3 regions of the Stenotrophomonas sp. 57 genome follow, and region 1 is predicted to be linked to each of the others. Evidence: predicted binding sites of a transcription regulator. Region 1 holds the regulator's gene; each other region holds the start of a gene.
What was found. Region 1 encodes FliA, which starts transcription of late flagellar genes. Its sites were predicted from a motif close to TAAAGTTTNNCNNNCNNNGGCCGATAA; they were not measured.
Positions count from the first base shown of each region.

Region 2: QP512_RS05960 (methyl-accepting chemotaxis protein) is a predicted target of FliA. The motif match lies at 5,009-5,035, and genes of this name have one in related genera.
Region 3: QP512_RS17810 (methyl-accepting chemotaxis protein) is a predicted target of FliA. The motif match lies at 2,285-2,311, and genes of this name have one in related genera.

Region 1 covers NZ_CP127407.1:2,095,382-2,105,722, forward strand. Annotated here, with positions in the region: gene QP512_RS09600 (chemotaxis protein CheA) at 1-73, opposite strand, end outside; gene QP512_RS09605 (response regulator) at 119-484, opposite strand; gene QP512_RS09610 (STAS domain-containing protein) at 481-789, opposite strand; gene QP512_RS09615 (chemotaxis protein CheW) at 871-2,061, opposite strand; gene QP512_RS09620 (ParA family protein) at 2,058-2,840, opposite strand; partial or broken gene motD (flagellar motor protein MotD) at 3,016-3,861, opposite strand; gene QP512_RS09630 (flagellar motor protein) at 3,863-4,603, opposite strand; gene QP512_RS09635 (chemotaxis protein CheA) at 4,717-6,528, opposite strand; gene QP512_RS09640 (protein phosphatase CheZ) at 6,531-7,136, opposite strand; gene cheY (chemotaxis response regulator CheY) at 7,136-7,528, opposite strand; gene QP512_RS09650 (RNA polymerase sigma factor FliA) at 7,586-8,329, opposite strand; gene QP512_RS09655 (P-loop NTPase) at 8,326-9,213, opposite strand; gene flhF (flagellar biosynthesis protein FlhF) at 9,200-10,341, opposite strand, start outside.
Region 2 covers NZ_CP127407.1:1,287,779-1,298,119, forward strand. Annotated here, with positions in the region: gene QP512_RS05930 (alpha/beta fold hydrolase) at 1-1,176, opposite strand, end outside; gene QP512_RS05935 (type II CAAX endopeptidase family protein) at 1,528-2,439, shown strand; gene QP512_RS05940 (hypothetical protein) at 2,502-2,771, shown strand; gene QP512_RS05945 (hypothetical protein) at 2,869-3,156, opposite strand; gene QP512_RS05950 (caspase family protein) at 3,153-4,142, opposite strand; gene QP512_RS05955 (hypothetical protein) at 4,139-4,507, opposite strand; gene QP512_RS05960 (methyl-accepting chemotaxis protein) at 5,087-7,216, shown strand; gene QP512_RS05965 (EAL domain-containing protein) at 7,336-8,862, shown strand; gene QP512_RS05970 (GntR family transcriptional regulator) at 8,924-9,688, shown strand.
Region 3 covers NZ_CP127407.1:3,881,647-3,891,987, forward strand. Annotated here, with positions in the region: gene QP512_RS17810 (methyl-accepting chemotaxis protein) at 1-2,166, opposite strand, end outside; gene QP512_RS17815 (NAD(P)-dependent oxidoreductase) at 2,375-3,268, opposite strand; partial or broken gene QP512_RS17820 (S41 family peptidase) at 3,367-3,951, opposite strand; partial or broken gene QP512_RS17825 (MarR family transcriptional regulator) at 3,951-4,157, shown strand; gene QP512_RS17830 (KGG domain-containing protein) at 4,354-4,653, shown strand; gene QP512_RS17835 (hypothetical protein) at 4,664-4,966, opposite strand; partial or broken gene QP512_RS17840 (TetR/AcrR family transcriptional regulator) at 4,911-5,069, shown strand; gene QP512_RS17845 (VOC family protein) at 5,085-5,435, opposite strand; gene QP512_RS17850 (hypothetical protein) at 5,550-5,750, opposite strand; gene QP512_RS17855 (autotransporter domain-containing protein) at 5,940-9,332, shown strand; gene QP512_RS17860 (PA2169 family four-helix-bundle protein) at 9,423-9,875, opposite strand; gene QP512_RS17865 (glutathione S-transferase family protein) at 10,341-10,341, shown strand, end outside.

The DNA of each region.
Region 1 (10,341 bases):
CCTCCATCGCGTCGAGGCCTTCGCGGCTCTCCTCGAAGAAGGTGGCGTGGAAGCGTTGCAGGTCCATGCTCATGGCAGTGGTGGTCCGGAAGCGAAGAGGGGGAGCGGTGCCGGGCGATCAGCCCAGCACTTTCTGCACGGTGGCGACCAGCTGTTCCGGATTGAACGGCTTGACCAGCCAGCCGGTGGCGCCGGCGGCCTTGCCTTCGGACTTCTTGTCGGCGGCCGATTCGGTGGTCAGCATCAGCAGCGGGGTGAACTTGTAGTCCGGCAGCTGGCGCAGTTCGCGGATCAGCGCGATGCCGTCCATGTTCGGCATGTTGACGTCGGTGACCACCGCATTGAAGCGTTGGCCCTTGGCGCGACCGAGCGCGACCGCGCCGTCTTCGGCTTCTTCGACGGCAAAACCGGCCGAGGTGAGGGCGAAGGAAACCATCTGGCGCATCGACGCCGAATCGTCCACCACCAAGATACGTGCGCTCATGCAGCGTTCTCCACAGATTTCAGGTTGTCATGGGTTACGTCCAGGCCCAGGGCCTGGGTGACGCCCAGCAGGCGCGCGGCGTCACGGAAGGTTGCGGTGCAACCGTGGAAGCCGGTGCCCAGGCCTGCCTCGCGGCGGGCCTGCACGAAGGCACACAGCACCTGCACGGCGGCTGTGTGGATGCGGGCGACCTGGCTTGCATCCAGGGTCAGCTCGCCTGCCTGCGCCACCAGCGGGGCGAGGCGGTTCTTGAGCTCGGTGCTGCTCTCGATGCCGAGATCCTCACCCAGTTCGACAGTGCTCATCGTTGCTCCGGACAAACGGTTCCGTGATCCATAACGGCACCCCGGCGGGGTTCTTTAGAGGAATCGACGCGGTGCGTCGGGTCAGCTCAGCAGCCGGGTGGCGTCGAGCAGGATCATCGGCCGCTGGCTGACGCGTGCCACGCCGCGGAACAGGTCGTTCGAAATCTGGCAGATGCGGGCGGTATCCGGCGGTTCGATCTGCGAATCGGTGAGGTTGGCGACGTCTTCCACTGCCGACACGCGCAGGCCGATGGTCTCGCCGTCCTCTTCCAGTACCACGATGCGGGTCTGGGCGTCGTCCTCCGCTGCCGCGGCGCCGAGGTGCAGGCCGAGGTCCATCACCGGTACCACCTGGCCGCGCAGGTTCATGATGCCGAGCATCGCTGGTGCGGTGCCGCGCAACGGCAGCAGCGGCACCGGCAACACCACTTCCTGCACTTTCAGCAGCTCCAGTGCGTAGGCCTGGGTGCCGCAGCGCAGGCGCAGCCAGCGTGAGGTGCGCTCGCCGGCGCGGCGGTTCTGGGGGTGTGGGCTGCTGGCGGGCTGGTGGGCCTGGGCCTGCAGCTCCTGCCAGCTGCTGGGGCGGTTGCCGGCAGGGGCATCCACGGCCACCCGTGGGGGCGGCGCGACCGCGCTGCGTGCGGCGGGGGCCGGTACGGGGCGCGGCGCCGGGGGCGTGATGACTGCCGGAGGCGGCGTCGGTACGTCCTCGCCACCGGCCGCGGCTTCAAATGCCGCCTGCAGGCCCGGGCTGTCAATGTGGGCGAGCTGATGGCTGTCGGCCGGGTCGGTCTCGTAGATCACTTCGTCGGGCAGGTCATCCCAGGTCGGCTCGCGTTCGGCGGCCGCTTCGCTCGCTGGGCGCGGCCCGGCGCTACCGGCGGTGGCGGCTTGGAAAGCGGCCTCCAGCGCGGCCGGGTCCTCGGCTGGGGCGACGGTTCCTGTTTCGTAGATCACTTCGGCGGGCAGGTCGTCCCAGGTGGGCTCGCGTTCCGTGTCGGTCACGGCCGCGGTCACGGTCACGGGCGTCGATGCGGCGTTGAAGGCGGCCTCCAGGGCTGCGTCGTCTGCAGCGGGCTGTGCGACGACCGCGTCCGTCTCGTAGATGACTTCGGCGGGCAGGTCGTCCCAGGTCGGCTCACGCTCGGGTGCTACCTCGCTCGCCGGGCAGGGGCCGGCGCTATCGGGTGACGGCGTGGCAGGCGGGGGTGCCACAATCGCTTCGCCCAGCAACTCGTCCAGGTAATCGTCCAGTACGCCGGTGCTGTTCATGCGGCCTGCTCCAGGACGCGGGCATCCTCGCCGAGGATCCAGTTCAGGGCGCGGCGATAGGCGGCCAGGCCACGGCCCGGGTAGTCTTCGCCCACGCTCGGCAGGGTCAGGCCGGCGGCATTACTGATGCGGGTGTCGATCGGAATTGCGTCTTCCCACACGCGTGCGCCGTGACGGTCCTGCATGGTGCGCAGCGATTCGTTGCCGGCACGCGTGCGGCGGTCGAACAGGGTCGGCAGGATCGAGATCGGCAGGGGACGGCGGCGCGAGCGCTCGACCATCTCGCCGGTGCGTACCATGCCATCCAGGCCATGCAAGGCCAGCGGCTCGGCCTGCGTCGGGATGATCAGGCGGTCGGCCGCAGCCAGTGCATTGATCATCAGCAGGCCCAGCGTCGGTGCGCAGTCGAGCAGGATGTAGTCGTGCTGGCCCTGGTGGCGCGCCAAGGCGTTCTGCAGGGCCAGGCCGAGGCCGGGCTGGTTGGCGCTGCGGCGCTCCAGCGTGGCCAGCGCCGACTGCGCGCAGACATAGTCCAGCCCTTGGATGCTGCTGGCATGGCACAGGCTGGAGAGATCTGCTGGCGGGGCGCCGAACAGTTCCAGCACGCCGGCCGGCGGCGGGTCCACCGGTACGCCGAAGGCGCGGCTGAGCGAGGCATGGGGATCGAGATCGATCAGCAGCACGCGATGGCCGAGGGCGGCCAGGCCGCGGCCGAGGGCGAGGGTGGTGGTGGTCTTGCCGACTCCGCCCTTCTGGTTGGCGACTGCCCAGATGCGCATCGGTTTACTCCTTCATTGCCGGGGGAACGGCGGCGCCGACACGGCTGCCAGCCGGCACCGGTGGCAACTTCACCGGTGCGATGGGGGAGGTGGGGACGCTGGCCGGAGTTGCGGCGGCTTGTTCGGTTGCGGTGCTGTCGGTGGCGCCGGTGGCTGCGTTCAGGCGCTGGCCGAGCGGATCCACCGAATGCGAGGTGTCGGCCAGGATGATGACCATCACCCGGCGGTTGCGGTTGCGGCCCTGCGCACTGTCGTTGTCTTCGCGCGGGCGGAACTGGCCGTAGCCGACCATCGCCAGCCGCGACGGCTGCACGCCCTGGTCGGCGAACAGGTGGACCACGCTGGCCGCGCGCCCGGCCGACAGTTCCCAGTTCGAGGGGAAGGTGGCGGTGGCGATCGGCACGTTGTCGGTGTGGCCTTCCACGCGCACGCTGTTGGGCACGTCTCGCAGCACCTCGGCCAGGCTGGCCAGCGTCTGACGTGCATGCACGTCCAGCGCGGCCGAGCCGGTCGGGAACAGGATGTCGCTGTTGATCTCGACCTCGATCCACAGCTCGGTACGGCGCACGCTGATCATGCCGCGGTCGATCAGCGGCGCCAGCGCGGCGGTGAGGCGGTCGGCGATGCTGTTGAGCTGGCGCTCGGCGCGGGCGATCTGCTCCTGGTTGTGCACCGACACGGGCATGCGCATCTGCGAGGCCATCGACGGCAGCAGGGTCGGGTCGTGCGAGGGCGCCGGCGCGGACGGGCCGATCTTGGTGCCGGACTTGATCACCGAGGGGCTGTCCCAGCCGCCGCCCTGCACCTGCTTGTTGCCGACCTGCACCGGGTTGATCGTGCGCGGCGCACCCCCGAAGGCATCGGTGAGTGCGTCGGCCATGATCCGGTACTTGCCCTCGTTGACCGAGGAGATCGCGTACATGACCACGAAGAAGGCGAGCAGCAGCGTCATCAGGTCGGCATAGGGGATCGCCCATGCTTCGTGGTTGGCGTGCTCTTCGTGGTGCTTGCGGCGGGCCATGTCAGTGCAGGAAGCCGGAGAGGTTGGTTTCGATGTTGCGCGGGTTCTCGCCCTGGGCGATCGAGATCAGGCCTTCGATGACCATCTCGCGGTCGCGGGTGTTGTGCGAGATCACACTCTTGAGCTTTGCAGCGATCGGCAGGAACAGCAGGTTGGCCGAGGCGATGCCGTAGATGGTGGCGGTGAACGCGGCAGCGATGCCGTGGCCCAGCTTGCTCGGGTCGGCCAGGTTCTTCATGACCGCGATCAGGCCGAGCACGGCGCCGATGATGCCCAGCGTGGGCGCGTAGATGCCCATCGCCTCGAAGACCTTGGCGCCGGCCTGGTCCTGGTGTTCCTGGCTGCCCAGTTCGATTTCCAGCATGTGCCGCATCGATTCGGGTTCGACGCCGTCCACCAGCAGCTGCAGGCCCTTGCGCAGGAACGGGTCCTGCTGCGCTTCCACCTGCGATTCCAGGCCCAGCAGGCCCTGGCGGCGGGCGATGTTGCTCCACTCGACGATCTGCTGGATCAGTTCGCGGCGATCGCTGTGCGGCGGGCGCACGACCCAGCGCACGATCTTGAACGCATGCTTGAACACGGCCGGCGAGGTGTGCAGCAGGATCGCGGCCACGGTACCGACGATGACGATCACAAACGCCGCAGGCGACCACAGCGACGCCAGGCCGGCGCCCTTGAGGATGCTGCCACCGACCAGCGAGGCCAGGGCGAGAAAGAGTCCAATGAGGCTGAGTCTATCCATGGTTCCGGTATCGGCTTGTATGAATGGGACTTGAGACACCGGGAGAATCTGGTGCAACGGAGTTCACAGTTTTCCGCGTCGCCGGGCATGGCCCGGCGCAACCACGACGGGGGTCATCTCAACCCGTCCACGTCCAGGATCAGCGCCATGCGACCATCGCCGATCAAGGTTGCACCGGCATAACCGCGCAGGCCGCGCAGAGCCTTCGGCAGGGGCTTGATGACCACTTCCTCGCGTCCGCGCACCTGGTCCACGACCAGGCCGAAGCGTGCTTCGCCGGCCTGCAGCACCACGATGGTCAGCAGGGTCGAGGCGGCCGGCGTCACATCCAGCCACTGACGCAGATCGACCAGCGGCAGGGTGTGCGAGCGGCGATCAAGCACGGCGCGGCCATCGAACCATCCCAGCGAGGTCCGGGGCGCGTGCAGCACCTCCATCACGCGGGCCAGCGGCAGCGCATAGACGTCCTCGCCGGCCTGCACCAGCAGGGTCGGCAGGATCGCCAGGGTCAGCGGCACGCGGATCAGGAAGCGGCTGCCACGACCCAGTTCCGACTGGATCTGGATCTGGCCGCTCAGTTCGCGGATGCGCGACTGCACCACGTCCATGCCGACGCCACGGCCGGAAATATCGGTGACCTGCTGCTTGGTCGAGAAGCCGGGCAGGAACACCAGGTGCAGGCACTCCTCGCTGCTCAGGCGGGCGGCGGCTTCCGGGTCGATCAGGCCCTTCTCGCGCGCCTTGGCGCGCAGCTTTTCCGGGTCGATGCCGGCGCCATCGTCCTGCACCTCGATACTGACGTAGTCACCTTCCTGCTGGGCGGACAGGCGCACGTGGCCCATCCGTGGCTTGCCCTGGGCCTCGCGCAGCTCGGGCATTTCCACGCCGTGGTCGATGGCGTTGCGGACCAGGTGCACCAGCGGATCGGCCAGCGCTTCGACCAGGTTGCGGTCCAGCTCGGTCTCGGCGCCGATCAGCTCCAGGTCCACTTCCTTCTTGAGCGAGCGGGCGACATCGCGGGCGACCTTGGGAAAGCGCGAGAACACCTTGCCGACCGGCTGCATGCGGGTGCGCATCACCGCCGACTGCAGGCGGGCAGTGGCAATGTCCAGCGTCGATACAGCGCGGTCCAGCTCCTCATCGCGCAGGCGTGCGCGCAGGGTCTTCAGGCGGTTGCGTGACAGCACCAGTTCGCCGATCAGGTTGACGATCGCATCCAGGCGCTTGGTATCCACGCGCACGGTGTGCTCGGCTTCGGCCAGCGGTTTGGCGGCGGGCTTGGCTGCCGGAGCGGCGGCCGCTGGGCGAGGCGCCGGCGGGGCAGCGACCGGCTTGCTGCCGGGCGCGGCGCCACCATGCAGCTGGTCGAGCAGGGCTTCGAACTCGTCTTCGCTGATCAATCCATCGTCGGCCTTCTTCGCCGGTGCGACCGCAGTCGGCGCGTTGCCGCCGTGCAGCTGGTCGAGCAGGGCCTCGAATTCGTCTTCGGTGATCAGGTCGCCGCCAGCGGCAGCCGGTGCGGCGGCGCTCGGGGCTGCGGTACCGCCACCGTGCATGTCGAACTGGGCGATCAGCTCCGGCGGGGCGTAGCCCGGTTCGGTGCCCGACGACACCGCGTCGAGCATTGACTGCAGGTAGTCCAGCGATTGCTGGGCGGCGTCGAAGTGATGGGCCTGCAGCACGGCCTGCCCGGCGCGCGCGATCCCCAGTGCTTCTTCGGCGGCGTGACACAGCTCGACCATGGCGGTGACGCCTAGGAAGCCGGCGCCGCCCTTGAGCGTGTGGTAGCCGCGGAACACCGCGTTGAGCTGCTCGCTGTCCTGCGGCGCCTGCTCCAGCGACACCAGCTGTTCGCCCAGGCGGTCCAGGATTTCCTGTGCCTCGATGATGAAATCGGCAGTGATGTCGTCGGATACCGCGCTCATGGTTACAGCCCCAGATCCGACAACAGGTCGTCGGCGTCGTTCTGCGAGACCGCGTGGCGGTCCAGTCCCTTCAATGCCGGCCCGGCCAGTTCCGGGTCGGTGCGATGCTGTTCCGGCGGCAGGCCGAGTGCGCCGAAACCTTCGTGTACGCGGCGCACGATGCCGACCACGCGCCGGATGATCTGTCCGGTCAGGTCCTGGTAGCTCTGGGTCAGGGCGATTTCGGTGAGGTTGTGGCGGATGCGCTCGAGCTGCGCGTCCTGGCCGGGCTGCAGGCCTTCGGCGCGCAGCTGTTCGGTCAGGCTGCGGCATTCCTCGGCCAGGTCCAGGGTGCGGTGGGTGGCCTGTTCGGTCATCGCCACCACGTGGTCCAGGCGTGCGCAGGCGTCGTCCAGTTCACCGGCTTCGCTCGGCACGGTCGGCAGTTCACCCAGCGCTTGACCCAGCTCGCGGGCCAGCCGCGAAAGGCCGCTCATCATCGGCTGCGTGCGCAGCGCGACCAGTCCGTCGATGCGTTGCCGCCAAGCGGCTTCGTCACCGGACTCCAGCGCGTCCAGGGCTTCCTGCAGGCGCAGGGCGAGGGCGTTCCTGTCGACCGTGGTATCCATCAGGCGCTGGCCGCCAGGCGTTCGAAGATCTTGCCCAGCTTCTCTTCCAGCGTCTGCGCGGTGAACGGCTTGATGATGTAGCCGTTGACGCCGCTCTGTGCCGCTTCGATGATCTGCTCGCGCTTGGCTTCGGCGGTGACCATCAGCACAGGCAGCGTTTTCAGCTTGGCGTCGGCGCGGATCGCCTTCAGCAGCTCGATGCCGGTCATCACCGGCATGTTCCAGTCGGTGACCACGAAATCGAACGGCTGGCTCTGCAGCAACGACAGCGCGGCATGCCCGTCCTCGGCTTCGGCGGTGTTGGTGAAGCCCAGATCGCCCAGCAGGTTCTTGACGATGCGACGCATGGTCGAAAAGTCGTCGACGATCAGGATGCGCATGTTCTTGTTCAAAGCAGAGTTCCTTTGTTGTTCATTCCGGGCGGCCGGGGGCAGCCGCCTCGGGGATGTTCATTCTTCAAGGCCGGCGTCGACCGCCTCGAATATCTTCAGTCGGCCCCGCAGGCGCAGTACCGCCTGGCCGTGGATCTGGCAGACCCGCGATTCGCTCACGCCGAGCACTGCGCCGATCTCCTTCAGGTTCAGCTCCTGCTCGTAGTACAGCGAGAGCACCAGCTGTTCGCGCTCGGGCAGGTGGCCGATGGCCTTGCCCAGCTCGCGGCCGAATTCGCCGCGCTCCAGCACCTGCTGTGGGGTCGGGCCGCCCTGGGCGACGGTGTCCAGCTCGCCCTGGTCCTCGATGCGCGATTCCAGGCTCAGCACCTGGCCGCGTGCGGCGTCTTCCATCAACCGCAGGTACTCTGGCAACGGCATCTCCATCGCCGCGGCCACTTCGGTGGCGCTGGCGGCACGGCCGCTGCTCTGTTCGAGGCGGCGGATGGTGGCGGCGGCGTCACGCGCACGGCGGTGCACCGAACGCGGCACCCAGTCGCCGCGGCGGATCTCGTCGATCATCGAGCCACGGATGCGGATCGAGGCATAGGTCTCGAACGAGGCGCCCTGGTCGGCGTCATAGCTGCGCGAGGCTTCGATCAGGCCCATCATGCCGGCCTGGATCAGGTCGTCCACTTCGACGCTGGCCGGCAACCGCGCAGCCAGGTGGTGGGCGATGCGCCGCACCAGATCCGAGTGCTGGGCGATGACCTCGTTGGCTGCCGAGCGCTGGACCTCCCGGTACTGGGCTGCGCCTTTCATGCGGCCACCCCGCGCTGCTTGAGGATGCGCTCGAGGAAGAACTCGACGCCGCCACGCGGCTCGGTCGGCGCCTGCCAGCGGGCGGTGCGGCGGGCAATCTCGGTGATCGCCAGCGCGGCCGGGCTGGACGGATAAGCCTTCACCACCGGCTGCTGGCGCTGCACCGACAGGCGCAGCCAGTCATCCTGCGGCACGCAGCCCAGGTAGTTCAGCGAGACATCGGCAAGGAACTTCTCGCAGACGCGGGTCAGCTTCTCGTACAGCACGCGGCCTTCGTTGGGATCGCGCACCATGTTGGCCACCACCTGGATGCGGTCCACGCCGCGCTCGCGTGACAGCACCTTGATCAGTGCGTAGGCATCGGTGATCGAAGCCGGTTCGTCACAGACCACCACCACGGTGTCCTGCGCGGCCTGGCAGAAGGTCAGCACGCCGTCGGTGATGCCGGCGGCGGTGTCGACCACCATGATGTCCAGCTCGCGTTCCAGTTCGGAGAACACGTTGACCAGGCCGACATGCTCGGCCGGGGCCAGCTCGGCCATGTGCCGGCGGCCGGACGCGGCCGGGACCACCAGCACGCCATTCGGGCCTTCGACGATGACGTCGTCCAGCGAGCAGCGGCCGGCGACCAGGTCGGCCAGCGTAAAGGTGGGGTTCAGTCCCAGGATCACGTCGATGTTGGCCAGGCCAAGGTCGGCGTCCAGCAGCAGCGTGCGCTTGCCCATGCCGGCCAGTGCCACGGCCAGGTTGGCCGAGACATTGGTCTTGCCCACGCCGCCCTTGCCGCCGGTCACGGCAATGGTGCGCACAGGGCCGAGCGGCTCGCTGCGGGTGGCCGACAGCGGGAAGGTCTTGGTCAGCTTGGCGTACTCACGCGACGGCATGGTTCAACTCCGGGTTGCAGGGCATATCGGCCGCTCGGCGCAAATCTTCAAGGCGAAGTACAAGATTGGCTGCACTGGCCCGGTGCAGGTCGTCCGGAACGTCCTGGCCATCGGTCACCCAGGTGATCGGCAGGGCATGGTCCACGGCCACCGACAGGGCGTTGCCGAAGCGGCCGGTCTCGTCCAGCTTGCTCAGTACCAGGCCCTGCAGGTTGGCGGCGCCGAAGCGGCGGACCACCTCGTCCATGTCGCCGAAGCTGGTGTTGGCCGGCAGCACCAGCAGGGTGCGGACCTGGCGGGCGGCGCGCAGCCACTGCAGCTGGGCGGCCAGTGCGCGGTCGCGCGGGCCCAGCCCGGCGGTGTCGATCAGCACCAGCTTGTAGTCCTTCAGGCGTTCCAGCAGCTGGTCCAGGTCGGTGCCGCTGTTGGCCTCGTGCACGGCGATGCCGAGCTGGCGGCCGTAGCCGTACAGCTGCTCGCGGGCGCCGATGCGGGTGGTGTCGGTGGTCACCAGGGCCACGTCACGCGGCGCGTGCTTCTCGGCGAAGCGCGAGGCCAGCTTGGCGATGGTGGTGGTCTTGCCGGCGCCGGTCGGGCCGACCAGGGCAATCACGCCGCCTTCCTCCAGCGGGTCGACGGGGGCGATCGGCAGCTTGCGCGAGATCAGCCCCAGCATCAGGCCACGGCCACGGTGGGCTTCGGTCTCCAGCGGGATCTGCATGGCCACGTCGCGGGCCAGGCCGGCGTCGAAACCGTACTCGTCCATCAGATCCAGCGCGGTGGCGCGCACCGGGCAGCCACGCAGGCGCTCGTCGGTGAAGCGGTTCATCTCGCGCTCGATCACCTGGCGCATGCCGGCCACTTCCTGGCGCAGCTGGCGGATCTCGGCGTCGTCCTGGGCGACCACGGTCAGCACCGGGGCCGGGGCGAGGGTAGGCTCCGGCGAGGTTTCGATGACGGCGTCGGCCACTGCCGGTTCGCTGGCGGCGATCTCCGGCTGTGCTTCGGTCGGAGCCGCGCCCGGCAGTGGCGGCGGCTGCACGGCGGGGGCCGCGCTTTCGTGATGCATCTCGTGCGGCGGGTCGATCTGGAAGCGGGCACGGTTGGCTGGCGCGCTGGCGGCCGGTG
Region 2 (10,341 bases), 810 kb from region 1:
ATCCAGCGTTCCCTGCAGGATCAGTGTCCGTGGCAGGGTGTCCGGCGTCTTTCCGAACCAGGCATCACGCGGGTAACGCGGGACACTGCCACTGACGAGCAGGCCGGGAATGGGGCTGACGAACAGCGCATCTTTGGCCTCTTCGTTCACGGTCTCTAGGCTGAGCTCAGGGCGTGCATTGTTCTCCGAGGCGGCGATGAGCATCACCAGCGGCAGGGCCGGTTGGTTGTTTCCTCCCTGTCCCAGCTGCGCCAGCGCGGCATTCCAGTCCCTCACCGTGGCGGCCAGCGTGCGGGTATCGCCTTCGGAAAGGTCTTGCACAATCTTCGGCATCCGATCGCGCAGCGTAGGGAAGCTCAGCAGCGCTGCGAAGAACCGGCGCAGGTCGCCGCCCGGCACGTCGTTCTGCCAAGCGCCATCCTTCGCCGCCAGCAACGTCCGATACTGCTGGAGGCCTGGTGCATCCATGCTCTGCCGCCCGACCTGATCGACAAGGGCTGTGCGCCGACTGAGATCCCACGTCTCAGTGGATTCGGGCGGCACCAGCCCGTCGAGGATGAGCCCATCCAGATGAAGCTCATTGACTTGGAGCGAACGCAATGCCAGCTGGGTACCGTAGGAAACGCCATACAGCAACACCTGCCCGCTGCGATGTGCCTGTGACATCAGAATGCCAATGTCATGCGCAGCCTCGGTAATGGAAAAGGCCGACGTGCGCTGCAGGTTGGCGTACATGCTGCCGATGCAAGGGCCCCATTCGGCACCTGCCAACCCTGTGCCTTCTGGGCTTTCAGGTGCTTCCTGGACGGGGCAGATTCGCGAAGACCGACCCGTGCCGCGGTGGTCGGGAATCACAAGATCAAACCCGGGGAACGCACGCTGGTAGGTCGCGATCAGAGGATAGAGGGAGGCGCCTGACTCGCCCGGGCCGCCAGAGAGCAGCCAGACCTCGCCTCGCTTGGGCGCCTCCGCGCTGGCCGGTATGCGGCGCAGAAACAGCGCAATCTGCTCGCCTGATGGATCGGCATGGCGAAGTGGAACGTCCACCGTGGCGCAGTGTGATCCGCGCAGGATGGGTGACGCGCCGTCCTCGCAGGCACGCGTCTTGGTTGCAGATGCGCAAGCAATTGCTGGTAAGAACAGAAGCAACACCGCCCACAGCGCACTACGGCCCATCGGCCATCCTTTGGCTTGAATAAGCGCCTACTTTGGGGCTGGACGGGAGCTGGGGCGAATGCCGAAAGTCACCCGACGCTACTGTGGCTGCCTGCTTCTGGCCGAAAGCGGACGTTCGGGAAGGAAGGAGGCGCCGATCGCTTGTAATGTCGGTGCCCGCCGGCGGTTTCAACTTCGTTAAACATATGACACCGACACCCAAATCCGACGCCACGGGCGACGACTCGGCCCCATTTCGTCGGCCATCCCGGTAATTCATCGCTGGCTTCTGTGGCTTGGTCGCAAACGGATTGCCACGCCCCAGCGCGAATGGCAACGTGCAGCAGCGATCACCTCTACCTGGAGCCCCCCATGACCCCCGTTTCCCTGTACTCGCCCGATCCGGCTCGCGGCTGGTTGCCTTGGGCCTGGCTGGCTCCGATCCTGATGGTCTTTTTTAACGCGGTACCAGTGCTTGCGCTTGACGGGTGGATGCAGTCGCAGCATTGGTCGACTCCACACGGCGATCCGATCGGCCTCGCTGGTCTCTATGCGCTGCTGTGGATCGGCTTCGCGCCGACGCTGGTAGCCGTGCTCGCCTGGGTACGCTTCGTGGAAGGGCGCTCGCTGGCGAGTATCGGGCTGACTGGTCCGACGCCGCTGATAACCTTCCTCCGCGGACTGGCCGTTGGATGCGGCACGATCGCGCTGGTCGTGGTCGCTATTTGGATAACAGGCGGCATGCAGGCGGCGGGCTTGGGTCAAGCCTTGCGGTCGCCCGAGAGTTTGCTGCACATCGGTTTGCTGCTGCTGAGTTTCATTTTCCAAGCGAGCGTGGAGGAAATCATCTTCCGCGGCTGGATGCTGTCGGTGATGGCGCGCAAGACGAATGTCGCGGCGGCAGTGCTTCTCGTGTCGTTCGTTTTCTGCTTCCTGCATTTTAGTCCGCACCAGCCGCCCCTGGTCACGCTCAACACGTTCCTGTTCTCGCTGTTTGCCTGCGCGTGGGCGCTGCGGACCGGCAGTATCTGGGGCGTGATGGGGTGGCACACGGGGTGGAACTGGGTACTCGCGACCGGATTCGAACTGCCCGTCACCGGCATGAACGCGCACTTGCCAGCGCTGCTGGTGGCGCTGCGCCCGCAAGGCGCCGACGCGCTCACTGGTGGCGCGCAAGGGCCGGAAGGTAGTTACCTGTGCAGCGTATTCTTCGTAGCCGCGATCGCGTGGATCCAGTGGCGAAAGACGCGCGGAGCTCAGGGCTTCTCGCCGACCAGCAGGTAACGCCATTGCCGGGGCCGCGAGGTGCTGCGCACCCCGGCGTGCGCCATGTGTTGGCCACGGTGATGATGTGGATGCTGGCGCATAACATTCTGTCCACCTACGTGGCGTCATTTGCATGCAATGCCGGGCTGGCGGACCGGGTGGACGTGCTGCTGGTCTTCGGGGCGGCCGCACCGGAGGGTATTGGCGTGGCAGGTAAGCTGGTGGGACGTCACCTGCGCAGCACAGCGCTGGTATCGCTGGGAACCTTCTTCCTGGCGCTGCAGGTAATGGCGCGCTCGCGTGCATTGCCTTGCTGCGGTGAAGCGTACGGTCAGCTTGCTGCGTACTAGCAAGCGCCGTCTGTGATCAAAGATCTTGGGCCGCTTAGCATGGCAACGCGACCGATGCCCGCGCAGGGGCGTTAGCGTCGCAGCAATGTGCTCTTCCCTACTTGCTTAAGTGAAGAGCCTCCCTTATCAGTGGCAAGTACTTCATGACTTGCTCGCGGTCAGAGCTCTGCTCATCGGGAGTGAGCTCTGCGTATGGGGTCGCAATTTGGCGTTCCCATCTCAACACGAGCTCGGCAGGCAGAACGATGCTGCCATCGTCCCGGCGCTGGCCCTGCTTATGTAAGTAAGCCTGCCAATGGGCCCACCTCTCGTGTTCAATGGAAGCAAGCCGCTCCACCAGATCTTCCATGGCGCGGTCAAGATTTTGGTCGGCTACGTTATTCATATCCGACCTCTTGTCGCCAGTGCCCTATAGTGTTCTCCCAGAGCGGTTAGTCGGACTGACTTCGATTCCATCGCGGCGTGCCACATGTGCGGCGCTCCTTCCGGCACCAGCAGACCGACTCTGTTGTATTTCTGTAAGACTGAGAAAATGGCGGCGTTCTCTGGGTCAGGAGGGGGGATGCCGTTGGGATCCCTTTCCCAGTCGGCGGAACGCTCAGGCTCGAAGGAAGGGTCCAGTTGGAAGGTGGCCCCCTTGCTAGGGAACAGTTCCGAGATTCTCCGTAGGTCGGAAAGTGCAAGGGGCGGCTGGACTTTGCGCAGAGACACAAAGGTCTTTACATTTGTTTTAAAAACAGGGCGCTGTGCCCAAGGTCCCAACGATTGATCCACGTGGGCATAGACGCCGCCTGGCGTCACGTCACCAACTAGGTTGGAAGCCGCTCCTCCCAGCGCATCAACAAGGAGGGAAGTGAAGACGCCAGCGCCGTCTTCTTCTGTGGCGTATTGCTCAGCCGTAGAAGCAGTCAGGATCGTGACGCCATCGCTGATTTCCGCGACGCGCTGATTCAATGCTGCCCCGCCTGCGACCCCACTATGGCAGCTGTCCAAGATGATGACACGGTTGGCCATTTTGGACCGGTTGGCCATCGTCATGATTTCTGAAAGCGGCAGGCCATCGTGTCCGGTATGGATCTCCGACGAGCACAGGTAGCCGCCGGTTTCTTCGATGTGTCCGTGGCCTGCAAAATACAGCAACGCAACTTCCCCCTCCCCAGCAAACAGCTCTTCAATCGCAGAGCGCAGTTCCTCCCGGGTCACTGAGTCGCCAGGCCCAGTCGCCGTTAGATGCCGGACGCCAAAGTTGGGTGACCCGTCAGCATGCCGATCTAGCATCGCCTTGACCGCAAATGAGTCATTGACGCATCCATGAAGGTCAGAGACGTGAGCGTAAAAGTCCACGCCCACCACCAAGGCTCTCCGCGTCACAGCGTGTCGATCCAGTCTTCGAGGTTTGCCCAGGTCCAGGTCATGGTGCTGACGCCGGCAAGCGCGGTCCTATCGTCCTTGTAACCCCAGATCCCTTTTAGCGGCACGCCTTCCGCCTTAGCGCAGGTAATTTCCCACTTCTGTCCGCTAGAGGTCAGCGAGTTCGCCGACACGATCGCCAAGACGCCATCTGAACGAAGAATTCGAGTGCGGACCTTCTTTTTCCACTCTTCGTCGTAGGCATCTTTAACTGACATGTCGACGTATTCAAAGGGCGTCTTTGTGTTGAGCGACTGTCCTTTGAGCATGTCTCGAATTGCAACGTCTTCGATTGCGAAAGCGACAAAAACAACCTTTTTGGCCATGACGATTCATCCTGATCGAGATAGGTCTAAGATTTGTGACGCACATCACATGGGCATTCATACCACGGGTCGGCTACATGATCATGGTGCGGCGCACCAAGCTATCTACTAGGGAAGTTTGTTGGCATCCGCGTTGAGGCCGGCACTGCCCGACAACTCTTGACTGGGGTAGGGAAAGGTAAAAGGCAGCGGCGAGAGACCGTGACCGCAGTGCTTGTCCCGATCTTAGCTTTGCCCGATTCACGCAGGGACGCGCGAAGCAAAACCTCCGCTAGCTTGACGGTGCATGTTCCAAGCCAATCCCGTGTCGCCTCAACCTACCGTGGATAAACGAAAGATACATGTCCCTTCAAATTTCGATAGTTGGTCGCTATCGGGCGACAAATCCTGTCTCCTAGGTGGAGGTCTGTTGTCTGAAATGGCGCTATTTGTGGTCAAAAGCGGACATTTGCCTGCTAAGTGAGCCCATTTCTGCGAATTGGCCGCATAAATGGGGCGCATTAAGGTTGTTCTGCGTGGGGCCGATCACTCGCTCGCCGACGCTGTCGGCCAGGAGCTTGCTCCTCCCCCATGAGAGGTATGAATGTGAAGAATTTCTTGATGCGGTACAGGGTCGGCACCCGATTGGGTGCGGCCTTCGTGGTGTTGATCGCGGTTGCGATGTCGATCATGGCGTCTGGCCTTTGGGCGCTGTCTCGCGCCGAAACCGGCATGGACTCCATTGTCAAAGTGAGCATGGAGCGCATCCGGCTCTCCAAGGTGATGGCCAGTGCCAACATGCAGATCAGCATTTCATTGCGAGATCTGATCATGATGCAGGACAAGAAAGTACAAGAGTCCCTAGTGGAGGGAATCGCGGAGCAGAGAGCTATTTACGATACGGCTCGGGACGCTCTGTATGCGACGCCTGCCGATGAAGAAGGCAGAAAGATTCGTGGTGTGATTACAGAGAAGATGCTTGCCTCGCGCCAAGTGAACGAGGCAATTGTCAACGCAGCAACGCGCGGCGACGTGGCGACGGCAACGAAGCTGCTGAATGAAGGAGATGCGCTGCTCGACGAGTGGCAGGCGGCCATCTTCACCAACGCAGAGCTTCAGGAGCGGTTAGCTGACGCAAGCTACCGTGACGCTCAAGCCGTTGCTTCAAGCGGCCGCAAGATGTTGGTCGCCGCTGCGATCTTGGCGGTCCTGCTCAGCATCGCACTGGCAATCGCCATCACGAGGAGCCTGACCATTCCACTGCGCGAGGCAACCAAAACCGCAACCGCCATCGCGTCGGGCAACGTTGAAAACGCTATCAAAGCGGAGGGCCGTGACGAGACTTCTGCATTGCTCGGAAGCATGAGGTTGATGCAAGAGCGCATCAAGGGTCTGATTGCGGACCAAAGGGCAATGGCATCCGCTCAGGCCGAGGGCCGGACGTCGTACCGCATCGATGAGTCCCGCCATCCCGGCGCGTTTGGTGAACTGGTCGGCGATACGAACGGCATGGTTGAACGCTCCAACGCAGTAACGTCGCAGATCGTGAGCATCGCCCAGCACTATGCCGTCGGGGACATGGGCGCTCGTATGCCGGAACTTCCAGGGGATCAGGCCGCCATTACTGAGGCCATGGAAACCACACGCAAAAACATGCTGGCGATCAATGAGGAGATTCGCCGACTGGTCCAGGCGGCTGCAGCGGGAGACTTCTCTCAGCGCGGCGCCGGCGATGGCTTCAGCCACAGCTTCCGCGAGATGATCGACAACCTCAACCAAATGTTCGATGTAAGCGATAAGAGCCTGTCGGACATCGCACGGCTGTTGGAGGCTGTCGCTCAGGGCGATTTGACTTACCGCGTTTCGGGTGAGTTTGGCGGCGTGTTCGCCACGATGCGCGATGCAGCGAACTCCTCGTCAGAGCAGTTGGGCCAGATCGTTCGCGGCATCCAAGACGGTGCCGGCGTAATCCGCGTGTCCGCTTCGGAAGTAAGCAAGGGCAGTTCCGACCTGTCCCGTCGCACCGAGCAGCAGGCGGCCAACCTGGAAGAGACAGCCGCATCGATGGAAGAGCTGACGTCCACGGTGCGCCAGAATGCAGATCACGCCATTCAAGCCTCGAAGCTAGCGTCTGACGCTGGCGACTTGGCCATGCAAGGCGGGCGTGCGGTTGATCGCGTGATGGAGAAGATGGTGAAGGTGGAGGCTTCGTCCCAGCGCATCGCCGATATCACCACCGTCATCGATGGCATCGCTTTCCAGACAAACATTTTGGCACTCAATGCCGCAGTTGAGGCGGCTAGGGCCGGCGACCAAGGTCGAGGCTTTGCAGTGGTCGCGAGCGAAGTGAGAACGCTGGCACAACGCAGCGCAGAGGCAGCCAAGGAAATAAAGCAGTTGATTGAACGTTCGGTACAGGACGTGGTGGACAGCTCTAGAGAAGTGCGTGAGACGGGGGCGACGATCCACCAGGTGGTGGGGAGCGTCCAGCGTGTCCGCGACGTGATCAAGGAGATATCGGCGGCCTCTCAAGAGCAAACCGCAGGCATCGAGCAGGTCAATCAGGCTGTGATGCAAATGGATGAGGTGACCCAGCAAAACGCCGCTCTGGTGGAAGAGGCCTCGGCTGCGGCTGGAGCGGTAGAAGAACAGGCCGTTGGGCTGGCCCAAGCGGTTGCATTCTTCAAGGTCAACGCAGAGTTCCGCCCCCGGTTGGTTCACGCCAGCTGAATCCATCCCCGCTGGACGCCGGGCGACCGGTAGGCCCTATCCATGAGGAATAAATGCGCAAGCCTTCCGCCAGGTGGCGATCGTCACGTCGAGCTCTGCACCTATCAGCGCCATACCTTATGGGCACTGCGGTCGTCCTGCTTACTCTTGGAGCAGCCCAGCTGGCAGTGACCGAGCGGGCCAAAGTCGACCTGGCGAACTACACTGCCGGGCTGCTGGTGCATGCAGAGGATGTGGCACGTGCAAGCGTCGATGGTCTCAACAAGGTGCTGCGGATCAGCGCAGAGCCCTGTAGCCAAAAAGATCTGGCCGAGTTGCGGCTCATCGCCTTTTACTCCCGCTACATCAAAGACGTCGGGCGGGTTGTCAATGGCCGGCTGCTTTGTACCGCAATGTGGGGCCGCCTGCAGACGCCTGTTGAGCTCGCTCTGCCTCACCGCATGGTGCGGGGCTATTCACTTTGGCGGAACGTACCCGCTGCCGGAGACGACCGTATAAAGGTGGACCTTGCGTCTTACGGGAATGCCATCGTCACGACGGCGCCCACTGCGTTTGATCGCGTATCCATGCCGCTTGGCAGCATTGGCGCGCTGGTGATCACCCGTGACGGGAAGCACCGCTTCCAAAGCTTCGGAGATGCGACTGACCTGAAGTTGGGCGATGGCGGTTCGGCCGCGCCCTCGGCCGGTCACATATCAACTCGCGCCTGCAGCAACGAGTTCGACATTTGCGTTGTGTCTCAAGCACAGGCTGGAAGCCTTTGGGATCAGCCTTTGTGGACCGTCGCTGCCATATTCGCCCTCGCTTTGGTTGGGGGAGGGGGGCTGGGTGCGTTGGCGAAAGCTTCTCAGGGACGAGGAGTAGCGCTTAATCGCATGCTTGCGCGGGCAATCCGGCAAGGCGATATCGATCTGGTGTACCAGCCACTGCGTCGCTTGTCAGACCGCCGAATAGTAGGCGTGGAGGCCCTGGCACGGTGGCGGACCTTGTCCGGCGTTGACGTGCCACCAGACACCTTCGTACCTATGGCGGAGCAACAGGGGCTCGGAACGGCGCTCGCGAAGTTGGTGATAGTCAAGAGCTTGGAAGAGATGGGGCCACGTCTACGTAGGGGGGATGGCTTCTACACGAGCATCAACTTGTCCGCCCAGGACATTCTGGACAGTGGTTTGAGACATTTCCTGATGGAGCAAACCCAAGCTTTCGGTGTTTCGCCAAACTCCGTAGTGTTGGAGCTTACGGAGCGCTCAACCGCATCACATCAGGAGCTTGCCGATGCGTTAGGAAGACTGGAGCAGGCCGGCTTTCGTGTGTATCTGGATGATTTTGGGACGGGTTATTCCAACTTTGCTTACTTGGCAGACTTGCCCTTGGCAGGACTGAAGATGGATCGTCGGTTTACCCTGGCTATGGGCACGCTATCGCCGGCCAGCAACGCAGTCGAAGCCATTTGCGCGCTGGCCAAGGCGCTCAGACTCCCTCTTGTCGCCGAAGGAGTGGAGACAGAGCTGCAGGCGTTGGCCATACACCGGCTCGTTCCCCAAGCGGTCGGGCAGGGCTGGTTGCTAGGAAAGCCGTGCAAGGCCGACTCGCTACCTGAAGACATCCTTGAGCTCAACAACAGTGGCGATCCAGCGCCCGTCTGATGAGATCAGAGGCGGGCTGGCCTCTAAGACTAGCGCGCAAAGAAACGGAAAGAGATACGAAGTGTCCATCCCTGATAAACCACTGAACTCCAACAGCCATTCCAAGCCGCTCTACTACGTGCTTGCACAGTCGCTCGCCAGCGATATTGAAAGTGGAGCGTTGGCCGTCGGCAGCACGTTGCCGTCGGAAAAGAGCCTCACCTTTGTACATGGAGTGAGTCGCCAAACCGTCCGCCAGGCTCTTGCATTGCTGAGATCGCAGGGGCTGATCGCGTCCAGGCCTGGCGTCGGGTCCATGGTGCTGCCTGCACCACAGGGAGCGGAAGCTTTCGCGCCGATCACGTCCGCTGGCGACCTTCGCGACTTTCTTGGGAAAACCGAGCTTCACCAAATCTCCTTGGGTCCTATCACCGTCAACGAGCGGCTTTCAGAGGTGCTGGAATGCCGAAGGGGCATCCAGCTCTCGGAGGCGTGCTTCTTGCGGCGGCGCTCTCAAGCCCCTTTGCCCATGAGCGTCTTGCGGATCTATCTGCCGCCCCAGTATGCGGCAGCGCAGATCACGCCTGACGTCGCTCGTGGGCCGATCTATCAGAACCTGGAGCGCATGTTCGGCATTGCTGTGGCAGAGGTCCGCCAGGATGTGACGGCGACGGTCCTCGATCAGGACACCGCGCGGCTGCTACAGGCAGCGCCTGGCGATCCGGCGCTCCAAGTGGTCCGCTTCTACTACTCGGCTACGGGCCAGCCGGTGGAGGTCACCGTCGGTCATTACCCCAGTTCTCGCTATCGCCAAAGCGTGCGCTATGCACTCCCACCGACGGAGTAATCATCACCGAACCCGTGGGTCCACAGTCGCAGCTCTTAAGGTCACCTTGATGTAAGCGCAGTGCCTGTCCTATTCGGTGCTACGAACAGTGGCCATACATGTCCGGGCAACCTCGCAGATCTGATCTGAATCTCCAGCCTGCAGCAATGAAGTTCGTGCCCGGGGATCTATACTAGGTCCGTGGGATCACTGATCCCCCCTTCTTGGTGCAAACATCGGCGCACAGGGAGGCGCAGTTCGAGTCCTGTTTTGGGTTGCAGGCTTCCCTGGTGGTCGATGCGTATGTCATCACTAAGGAGCTGAATATGACTTCAAACACACACATTGATTACGTTGTTCCACACGCAGAAGACGAAGGGCGCACGGATGCTTGTACGGGTCCGCATGCAGTGTTCGACGGTCAGCAAGCCGAGGAAGCGAGCGAGGCGCACGGATGGCGCTTCGGTTTGTCCGTCCGCGGGTGGTTCAGAAGTATCCTGTGGTCTGGTTGGTTGTTGGCGTGCCTCTCGCGGAGCCCAGTTGGGGAAGAGCTGCAACCCAAGTTGAAGGACGAATGCGCTTCACTGTGATGTCGTATCCAAGGGGAGGCTGGAAGGTTAGATTCCTTCCCTCCGCGCCAATTCACGAGGATGCCCGTCTTGGGTAGCCTCCGG
Region 3 (10,341 bases), 1.8 Mb from region 1:
CTGGGCCAGCGCGCGCACCTCGCTGGCGACCACGGCGAAGCCGCGGCCCTGCTCACCGGCCCGCGCGGCTTCCACCGCCGCGTTCAACGCCAGGATGTTGGTCTGGAACGCGATACCGTCGATCACCGAGATGATCTCGGCGATGCGCTGCGACGATGCTTCGATCTGCTCCATCGTCTGCACCACCTGGCTGACCACCTGGCCACCTTCGCTGGCCACGCCCGCTGCGGAGCCGGCCAGGGTGTTGGCCTGCAGCGCGTGGTCGGCGTTCTGGCGCACGGTGGAGGTCAACTCCTCCATCGACGCGGCCGTTTCTTCCAGGTTGGCCGCCTGCTGTTCGGTGCGGCGCGACAGGTCGCTGTTACCGGCAGCAATCTCACCCGCCGCCAGGCGGATGCTGGCCGCCGACTGCTGGATCTGCCCGACGATCCCCGTCAGCTGCTGCACGGTGCTGTTGGCATCATCGCGCATCACCGCGAACACACCGTGGAAGTCGCCCTGCATGCGCGCGCTCAGGTCGCCTGCGGCAATCGCGCGCAGCAGCGTCGACAGCTCGGCCAGGTTGTGGTCGCTCACCTCCATCATGGTGTTGAGGGTCTGCACCATGCGGCGGAAATCGTGGTCGAAGCGCAGCGCATCACCGCGCACCGCGAAGTCGCCGGCGGCCGCCGCAGCCGCCAGTTGCTGGATCTGCTCATTGATCGCGGCCAGGTTGTGCTTGGTGGTGGCCATGGCGGCGGTGAACACTGCCTTCTCGCCCGGCAGTGCTTCCATGTCCACGCTGAGGTCACCTACGGCGTAGCGCTGCATCACCTCGACCAGGCGCTGGGTGACCGCATTGCTGGAGGCCACCAGCTGGTTGCTGTCGGCCACCATGCGGCCGTACTCGCCCGGGAACGCCGAGGCGTCCATGCGGTAGCTGAGCTCGCCGGCATCGTGGCGGCGCGCCATTTCCGCCTGCGCGGCCATCACGGCCTGCAGCTGGCCACGCATGCCCTGCATCGCCTCCAGCAAGCGGCCCACTTCATCGTTGCTGCGTGCCGGCAGCGTGCTGTCCAGCTTGCCGGCGGCCACGTCGCCCGCCACGCGCACGGCTTCGGCCAGCGGGCGGATCGCCAGGCGGCGCAGCAGCACGTAGACACCGGCGCTGAGGGTCAGCGCGGCCACCACGCCAACCAGCAGGGTCAGCCACAGCAGCTGGCGGGCCTCGGCAACGATCACCGCATGCGGCATCACCACGCCCAGCGCGAAGCGCTGCGGGGCATCGCCCACGCGCAGCGGCACGTACACGCGTACGTTGCCGGCCGCGTCCGGGGTGAAGGCTTCAAACCTGCGGTCGGCGGCAATGTCGGCCAGCATGCTGCGGGTCAATGCGTCGCTGCGCGGCTTGCCGATCTCGGCCGCATTGGCCGATGCCAGCACTACGCCCTTGGGCGAGAGCAGTTCGACGCGGCCAGCGCCCATCGGCGTCAGCGTCGCCAGATGCTTCTGCAGCGCCGCCAGCGAGAAGTCCACGGTGAACACACCGAGGAACGTGCCGTTCTCCACGATCGGCGTGCTCAACGTGCTCATCAGCACCTGCTGGCCGGCGATGTCGTAGGCGTAGGGCTCGCTGACCTTGGGCAGCTTGTCGCGGCTGGGCACCACGTACCAGTCGGCCGAACCGTCGGCGGCTTCGGTGTAGTCGGTCATGGTCGACTGCTGCGGCTTGCCGTCGTGCCAGGCCCAGTAGCTCATGTAGCGGCCGCTGGCATCGTGCATCTCGGTATTGGCGAACTCGGCATCCTTGCCATCGAAGGCGTTGGCCTCCCACATGGTGCTCTTGCCCAGCCATTCGGGGTGGGTGCGCAGCTGCTCGCCAATCACCGCGGCCAGGCTGGCGCGGTCGGGAACGTCGCCGCGCGCGCGCTGGGCCAGCACGGCTTCAACCATCGCATCGTTGCTGGCGAAGGCGGTGCCCAGGTCGGCCGCGACCTGGCGCGCCTCGGCATTGGCCTCGCTGGTCATGGTCTGGCGCGAGGCATCGATCAGGCTGGCGCTGGCCTGGCGATAGATCAGGAACGCCGTCAGGCCGAAGCACAGCAGCGCGATGACGGCGGTACCCAGCATCAGCTTGTGGGCGATGCTGCCCGGGCGGCGGGCAGCGGCGGAACGGGAAGAAGGCATGGAAGGATCCGCAAGGCAGTTCAGGACAACCGGCACCGCAAGGGCACCGCGCAGGCGCGCGATCCATCGCGCAGGCTGCCGGCCGCCGGGGACCGCCCGGCGCTGGAAGCGCACCGGGTTAGCGGCCGCCAGCCCACCAGGTTGAGGCGCCTGGCGTGCACATTCCTGAATCCGCTCAGGGACGGGCCAGAAACCCGTCCCGTCTCCCCTACTCGGCCACCCGGTCCCTGATCCACTCCGCGCGTGGCAACACTTCGATGCTGCCTGAGGCGTACTGCTGCAGCACGTCGTCCGGCCCGAAGCGCGGCTGCCAGCCCAGCTCCCTGCGGATACGGGCACTGTCGTAGACGCGATCGACGCTCAGCGGCAACGGCCAGCCACGGCGCTCGAACTCGGCCAGCAACTGCGGCACGCGCCGGGCCAACACGTTGCGCGGCTGGGTGGCCAGCTCCAGGCAGTCCTCGCGCCGGAACGGTGTCGCCGCGCAGGCGATGTAGCGGTCGAAGGCCGCGCCCTCATCGAGCAGCAACGCCGCATGCGCGCTGGCCACGTCACGCGCGTCAATGCCGCGGTGCAGGCGGAACATCGCCATCCGCTCCGGCGGTTCCGGGAAGCAGCGCCCCATCCGCAGCACGCGCACACTGAACTCCGGCGCAGCGGCGGCTTCAGCCAGGGCCTCGGCCTGCAGTTTGGTGCGGTGGTAGATCGTGCGCGGCAACGGCTCGGTATCCTCGTCGATCCATCGGCACCCCCCCGCCACCACGGCATGGCCGTACAGCGCCGTGGTACTGGTCAGCACGAAGCGCCGAGCACCGGCTTCGCGCGCCGCCTGCAGCAGGTGCGCAGTGGCGTCCACGTTGATCTGCTGGAACACCGTATCCGGTACCAGGCCAACGTGCGGGGCATGCAGGGCCGCGGTATGGATGACCGCGTCGACGCCCTGCACCGCGCGTACGACGGCCTGATGATCGGTGACATCGGCAATGATGCGCGTGGTGGCAAACGGGCTGCGATCCAGGCCCACCACTTCATGGGCAGCCGCCAACGCACCGAAGATCGCGCGCCCGATCCGCCCGGAACTGCCGGTCAACAGAATCTTCATTGAGTCCATTCACTCGAAGCGCCCGGGAACTACCGGGATGCCTCGATTCTAGGCATGCTGCATGTCATCTGCGATAGGGCGGTGTTGCAGATGTGCGTTCATCCTGACGACTTCGAGGGCGCCAGCAACTGCCGTGCGATGAACAACGGATCATCGCCACCTGCAACATCGGGCGTCACACCGGTGCGCTCCCAGTTGCCGCCGGTACGCAGGTTGATGGGCTGGCGGTCCGGAATGCTGATCTGATAACCGTCCGGCAGCAGCACAGGATCATCGAACATATGTGCGGCGCCACCACTGCGGCCGCCGACGATGCGCGCACGTCCCAGGGCCTGCAGCGAACAGGCAACGAACTCGGCCGCCGAGCCGGTGCGGCGGTCGATCAGCACGACCAGCGGCTTCAGGTACAGCGGCAGGCTCACCGGCGGCAGGGGTACCGCCGTGCGCTGGCCGCGATGCTCAACGGCCTGCACCTGGGTGACGGTGGGCTGCAGCAGCGTGCGTACCAGCAGGTCCGCGCTGCCGTCGTCACCGCCGCCGTTCTGGCGCAGGTCCAGCACCAGGCCATCGGTGTCGGCCAGCAGGGTGAACGCCGCCGCCAGCTTGGGGCGAGCCAGATCGAGCGGATAGAAGGTGCTCAGCCGCAGGTAGTCGATGTTGCCCTCCAGCACCCGCACCTCGCGACAGCCGCGAACGCATCCTGCAGTTGAGCCCGCTTGCCCTGCAGGCACTGCCGGCGCTGCAGGCGCAATGGCAGGCCACCGCACGTGCCGCACGCAGCCTCGATGCGGATCTCGGACAGTCGTTGGAGCAGGTGCTGCGCGATGCACTGCAGGCGCTGGAGCAACGACCGATCGCGCAACGCCTTGGCGACGCCCGTCGGCGCTGACACAGCGCCGTCTCGATGACGCCCCGCGTCTTCGCTGATGCCTGCCGCAGCGTTCGCCTGAATGGCGCCGCCATCAACCAGGTGCGCACATCGCGTGAAGGCCACGACCGCGATGGCGACCTGGACTTAGCACGCGTTGGCCAAGCATGGGCGCCGTCGCCGACCACGGCGCCACCCATGCAGCAGGAGACTTCCCATGACTGAGCAGAATCACCGCTCCAACCGGGGCTTCGCCTCGATGGACCAGGCCAAGCAGCGCGCGATCGCTGCCAAAGGCGGGCGTGCCGCGCATGCTTCCGGCAATGCGCATGAGTTCAGCCCCGACGAGGCACGCGCGGCAGGCCGCAAGGGCGGCGAGGCGATCAGCCGTGATCGGCAGCACATGGCCGCGATCGGACGTGAAGGTGGGCATGCCCGCCACGCCAATGCCCGCCAGCAGCAACAGCAACAGCAAGCCGGGCATGGCGCAGAGGATCCACATCACCAGCAGCGGTGATACCGCGCCCTCAGGCCGCGGCCCGTCGACGGTACAGTTCCGCAGCCACGAGCAGGACCAGCGTGCCTGCCACTGCCATCGCCCAGGCGAAGCCGGCGGCCATGGCACTGCGATACCCGGTAAGCACCTGCGGCGCGGCGTGCAGCGAGCCCGGGCGCAGGATGAGATCACGCGCCTGCGCAACAAGCCACTGCTGACCTGGGGCCTGCGCGGATGCGGCGAACTGCTGCACGGCGTGTTGACCCATCAGGCTGCCCAGCAAGGCGAGGATCCAGGCCGGCGTGCACGGCGGCACCGATGACCTGATCGCCATGCCAGCGCAGGATGCAGAGGCCTTCATCGCAGCGGTGGTGGGCGATTGCCTGCGCATGGTCGGCGTTCCGGCAGCGCCAACGCGCGGCGGCAGACGACGCTGAAGCGACGCTTCCCGCTCAGGCGTGAGCGAGGATGTTCAGCAGCCGCCCGAAGGGATCGCGGACGAAGAAGCGGCGCACGCCCCAGGGTTCGTCGGCCGGGCCATACTCCAGCGCGACACCAGCCGCACGCATGCGCTCCAGCACCTGCTGCAGGTCGTCCACCTCGATCGACAGGTCCGGCACCGGCGTGCCGGAACCGCCCTCACTGGCAAAACTGACCTGCGCCAGTGCACTGCCCTGCCCGCCATGGGTGACGATCCAGCCATGGTCCATCACCACTGGCATGCCGAGCAGCTCGCCGTAGAAGGCAGCGGCCCGTTCGGGTTCCGGTGTGGCGATGTTGGCAACGATGCGTTTGACGGCCATGACATTCCTCACCATGAAGACATGCCGAGCCTACCGTATCGAGGCTGGCACCCTCGGCGGAAACAGAAGAGCCCCGCCGATGGCGGGGCTCCCCCACGGCTCAATCGGCGCGACTCACACGCCCATGCACAGATCGACCACGCAGGTGTTGTACGCCTGCTCGCATTCCCCAGCATCGGCGCTACTGGCCAGGCACATCTGATAGGCCCGCCAGCACGGCTTGTCGCAAGGCTCTACCGGCCCCGCCACTGCCACCGAACCGGTACACGCCAACGCGAACACCGCCACTGCGATCACCTTCCTGATAACACGCATCGACATCACTCCCTGATAAGCCTGGTGAGCCCAGGCCGGCTCACGGTAGCCGGGGAGCCGGGAGGCCAGGTGAATACCCGTGTCACGCCACCTTAACGCGTTCATAAAAATTCCTTCACATCACTGGGGGTGATCGGCGCGCTGCGGGGTTAACGGCGTTGTTGTCCGTCAACCAAGGAATGTTGTCCGATGAATCACCCGCTGCACGGCCGTTCGTCCCACTCCCGCTCCCCGCTGCACAGCCGCCTGGCGTTGGCCGTAGCCAGTTCCCTGTTGCTGGCTGCCGCGTTGCCCGCCATGGCCAGCGACTCACTCGACGCCTGGCAGCAGCAGCGCCAACTGCAGGCCGCGTGGGCGCAGCCCGCGTCGCTGGCAAGCTCGCCGGCCGGCGCGAACCGGGTGGCCGCAACGCCCGCAGCAGCAGCCAGCACCACCTCGATCCTCGGTAATCCGGGTGATCCGGCCAGCTGGCGCACGGAAGAATTCAACGCCGACTGGGGCCTGGCCGCGACCCATGCCGACGACGCCTACGCGCGCGGCCTGACGGGTACCGGCATTCGCCTTGGCGTGTTCGACAGTGGCACCGGCCTGGATCATCCGGAGTTCGCCGGAAAGAACCATCGCAGCATCCACATCGCCGACGTGCTCGCTGATGGCACGCGCTGCACCAACACTGCACAGCTCACGGGTCCCGGCGCCTGCTTCTCCAGTGATGGCGACGACGTGCAGGTCAGCTACGTCGGGTTCAACGCAAACGTCCCCCAGAACATCCGCGATCTGATCGTGGCGGGTCCCTATGTACAGCCCGGTATCGGCTACGAAGTACACGGCACCCATGTGGCCGGCACCATTGCCGCCAATCGCGATGGCAACGGCATGCATGGCGTCGCCTTCGGGGCAGATCTCAGCGTCGCCCGCCTGTTCTTCAACAGCGCCAGCGAATGGCAGCGTACGGCGACCGGCTATTCCGTGGTCTCGCTGGGCGGCGTAGGTCCCGACTCGTCCGCCGTAGTCGACATGTACGCGCAGATGAACGCCCAGGGCGTTCGCGCGGTCAACCACAGCTGGGGCCTGACCAAGGAGCCCAATGCAGTACTGATGGATCAGATCTACAACGATCCAGACTATCGCGACTACCTTGCCACTTATGCAGACGGGTCCCGCGCCAGGGGCATGATCCAGGTCTGGGCCGCGGGCAATTCACCTGCACGGGATGCTGCCGCTCCTGTATCTGCCAGCCCTATCGCCGGTATGTACGCCACCCTGCCGCGTGCCTTCGCCGACATCGAAAAATACTGGCTCAGCGTAGTCAACGTTGGACAGGATTTCACCCTCAGCCTGACCTCCAACAAGTGCGGCCTCAGCGCCAACTGGTGCCTGGCTGCCCCGGGCTCCAACATCAACTCCACGGTCTACGGCGATGACTCCGCGGTTGCGGCGTCGTTGGGCGTTGATGCCAACGGCAACCTGTCGCTCGACGTCACCCAGCGCGTGCCGACCTACAGCTACGGGCTGCTCAGCGGCACGTCGATGGCCGCACCGCACGTCACCGGTGCGCTCGGCCTGCTGTTCGAACGCTTCCCCTACCTGGACAGCGCGCAGGTGCGCGACGTGCTGCTGACCACCGCACGCGACCTTGGCGCACCGGGTATCGACGAGATCTACGGCTGGGGCCTGATGGATCTGCGCAAGGCCATCGAAGGCTACGGCTCGCTGCGCGTGGATACCAACGTGGTGATGAACCAGAAGGCCGGTGGCCTGAAGGTCTGGGAAGGCGACGCCTGGGATGACTGGACCAACGACATCGGTGGCCCCGGAAAACTGACAAAGTCGGGCATCGGCTGGCTGCGCCTGAGCGGCGACAACAGCTTCAACGGCGCAGTGCTTCGTGAGGGCACGCTGGAGTTGAACGGCGCCAACACCCTCACGTCTGCGGTCGAGGTGCAGGCGGGGCAGTTCCTGCTCAACGGCAGCCTGGTTTCCACCGCACTGACCACCACCGGTGGCGTCAGTACGGTCAGCGCCAGCGGCGTGCTGAAGGACAGCAACCTGACCGTCAACGGTGGCGTGGTGTCCTTCAACGGCACGCAGACCGGCGGTACCACCACGGTCGGTGCCAACGGCCTGCTGAAGGGTGTCGGTACGCTCGGCAGCACCCACGTCGACGGCATCATCGCGCCCGGCAATTCGATCGGCACGCTGACCATCAACGGCAACTACGTACAGGGTGCAACCGGCGTCTATGCCGCCGAACTTGCTCCGGGCGGGCGCAGTGACCAGTTGCACGTGACCGGTACCGCCACCCTCGGCGGTACGCTGGTCGCGTTGCCGGAACCGGGCACCTACTATCTGGGCGAACAGTTCAACTTCATCCGCGCCGACGGCGGTGTCAGCGGCCAGTTCGCCAAGACCGACTTCAGTGCATTCTCGCCGTTCCTGCAGTTCAGCCTCGCCTACGGTGCCAATGGCACCCGTATCGACGTGGCACGCGGTGCCTCGCTGGCCAGCGCCGCCACCACGCCGAACCAGCGCGCGGTGGCCACGGCGGCGGACCTGCTGGCAATCAACCAGGGCCTGCCCAGGCCGCTGACCCAGCTGTTCCCGCAGCAGCTTGGCGGTGTACTGGACGGCCTCGGTGGCGAGCTGCATCCTGCCACGGCCCTGGCCCTGGTTGAAGGCAGCCGCTATGTGCGCGATGCCGCACTGTCACGTCGTGCCGGTGCAGCGTCACCGGGGGCCGATACGGGCGACGCCAGCGGCGCGTGGGTGCAGGCCCTTGGCGGCAACAGCAAGCTGGACGGCAACGCCAATACTGCGCGTACCGAAGCCAACAGCACTGGTCTGCTGGCCGGCATCGACCGCGAGTTTGGTGGCTGGCAGATCGGCGTTCTGGCCGGCACGGGGCGCACCGACGTGAAGCAGCAGGAACGTCGCGCAAAGTCGAAGATCGACAACACCCATTTCGGTGCGTATGCCAGCCACGCATGGGGCGGCTTCGGACTGCGCGGTGGCCTGGCATGGAGCCAGCACAAGGTGAAGAGCACGCGTGATATCGCCTTTGCTGGGTTCAGCGACAGCCTGAGTGCGCGCTACGACGCGCGTACCCGCCAGGCCTTCGTCGAAGCCGGCTACCGCTTCGGCGGCCCGGAGGCCGGGTTGGAGCCCTACCTGCAGGTTGCACGCGTGGAGGTGGACCTGAAGCAGATCAACGAACAAGGCGGCGCTGCAGCGTTGCACGGCAAGGTCGAGGACACTGCCACCACAGTCGCCACGGCCGGCGTGCGCTTCGACAAGGGCCTGAAGGCATCGTTCCAGCAGGACAGCTGGCTGCACCTGCGCGGCGGCCTGGGCTATCGCCACGCCTCGGGCGACCGCAGCCAAGTGGGCAACCTCGCCTTCGCCAACAGCAGCAACACGTTCGGGGTCGAAGGCGCGCCGATCGCCGACGGCGCCGTGGTCGCCGAGCTGGGCCTGTCGGCATGGCTGACCCCGCGCCAGCAGCTGGAGCTCGGCTACAGCGGCCAGTTCGGCAGTGAGAGCCGCGATCACGCCGCAAACGTGCGCTGGTCGGTTCGTTTCTGAACACGCGCGCCCTTCCGGGCGCGTGCTCTCTTGACGGTTTGGGGCGGCCTCGCGGCCGCCCCTTTTTTCTTTATGCTCGGTGCAGTTTGATCAAGCCGCCTTCATGGCGTGCTTGCGGGCGCGCATGACGTTATGGCATTCCTGCACTTCGGGCAACAGCTGGGTGACTTCCTGGCGCACGGCCGGCGGCAGCTCGTTGTCCTTCAGCACGTCCTTGAACGCGCCCAGCAGGCGATCCTCGGACTCCTCCAGTTCGGCCACGTAGCCGTAGTTGGTATCACCGAACGCAGCGCGGACCTTGCCGTAGAACTGCTGCATCGAACCGACCACGGTGCCGTGCTCGGCCGGCTTGCCGCCGCTGGCAGCAACCGAGCCACTCAGTGCGGCCACGATGCGGCCCTTGACGCCGGCGATGCGGGTGAACAGTGCCGACAGCTCGGCATCCTTGACCTTGGTCGCCGCTTCTTCATAGAAGGACTTGCCATCGCGGGCGATCTCGATCAGGTCGTTGAGGCGATGTTCGATGGTCGACTGGGTGCTCATGTCATTGCTCCTGTGTGATCGATATGCGGGGGAGAAAAGCAGCATCGCGACGCTGCCTGTGGGACCACTGTGGACACCTCGGCGTGGTTCGCGGGTGAGTACCGATTGATGCGCACGTCACTTCACCCAACCCGCACTGACTGCTTCACGCCATAGCGTTGGGCCGTTCACATTTGCCTGCATCACCACGGCACGAAGAGGATGATCAGCACGATCACCAGTACCGCGGCGAGCGCTCCCATCAGTACGTTTCGCTGGCGCCAGCTGGGCGTGGGTTTGCCTGGAGTATTCATGTCTGCCTGCCTGTCTGTACGGATGACCCCGGCAGCCTGATGGATGTGCGCCAGCGTGTGCGTGCAGAGTCCGTGCAGGCCACGTGTACATCGATATCGGCGATGTCGATTCCGAGGACCGTCATTCGTCGGAGGAGTAAAGGCAGGCCTTTCGTCCTGCAGGAGCGTCCCGA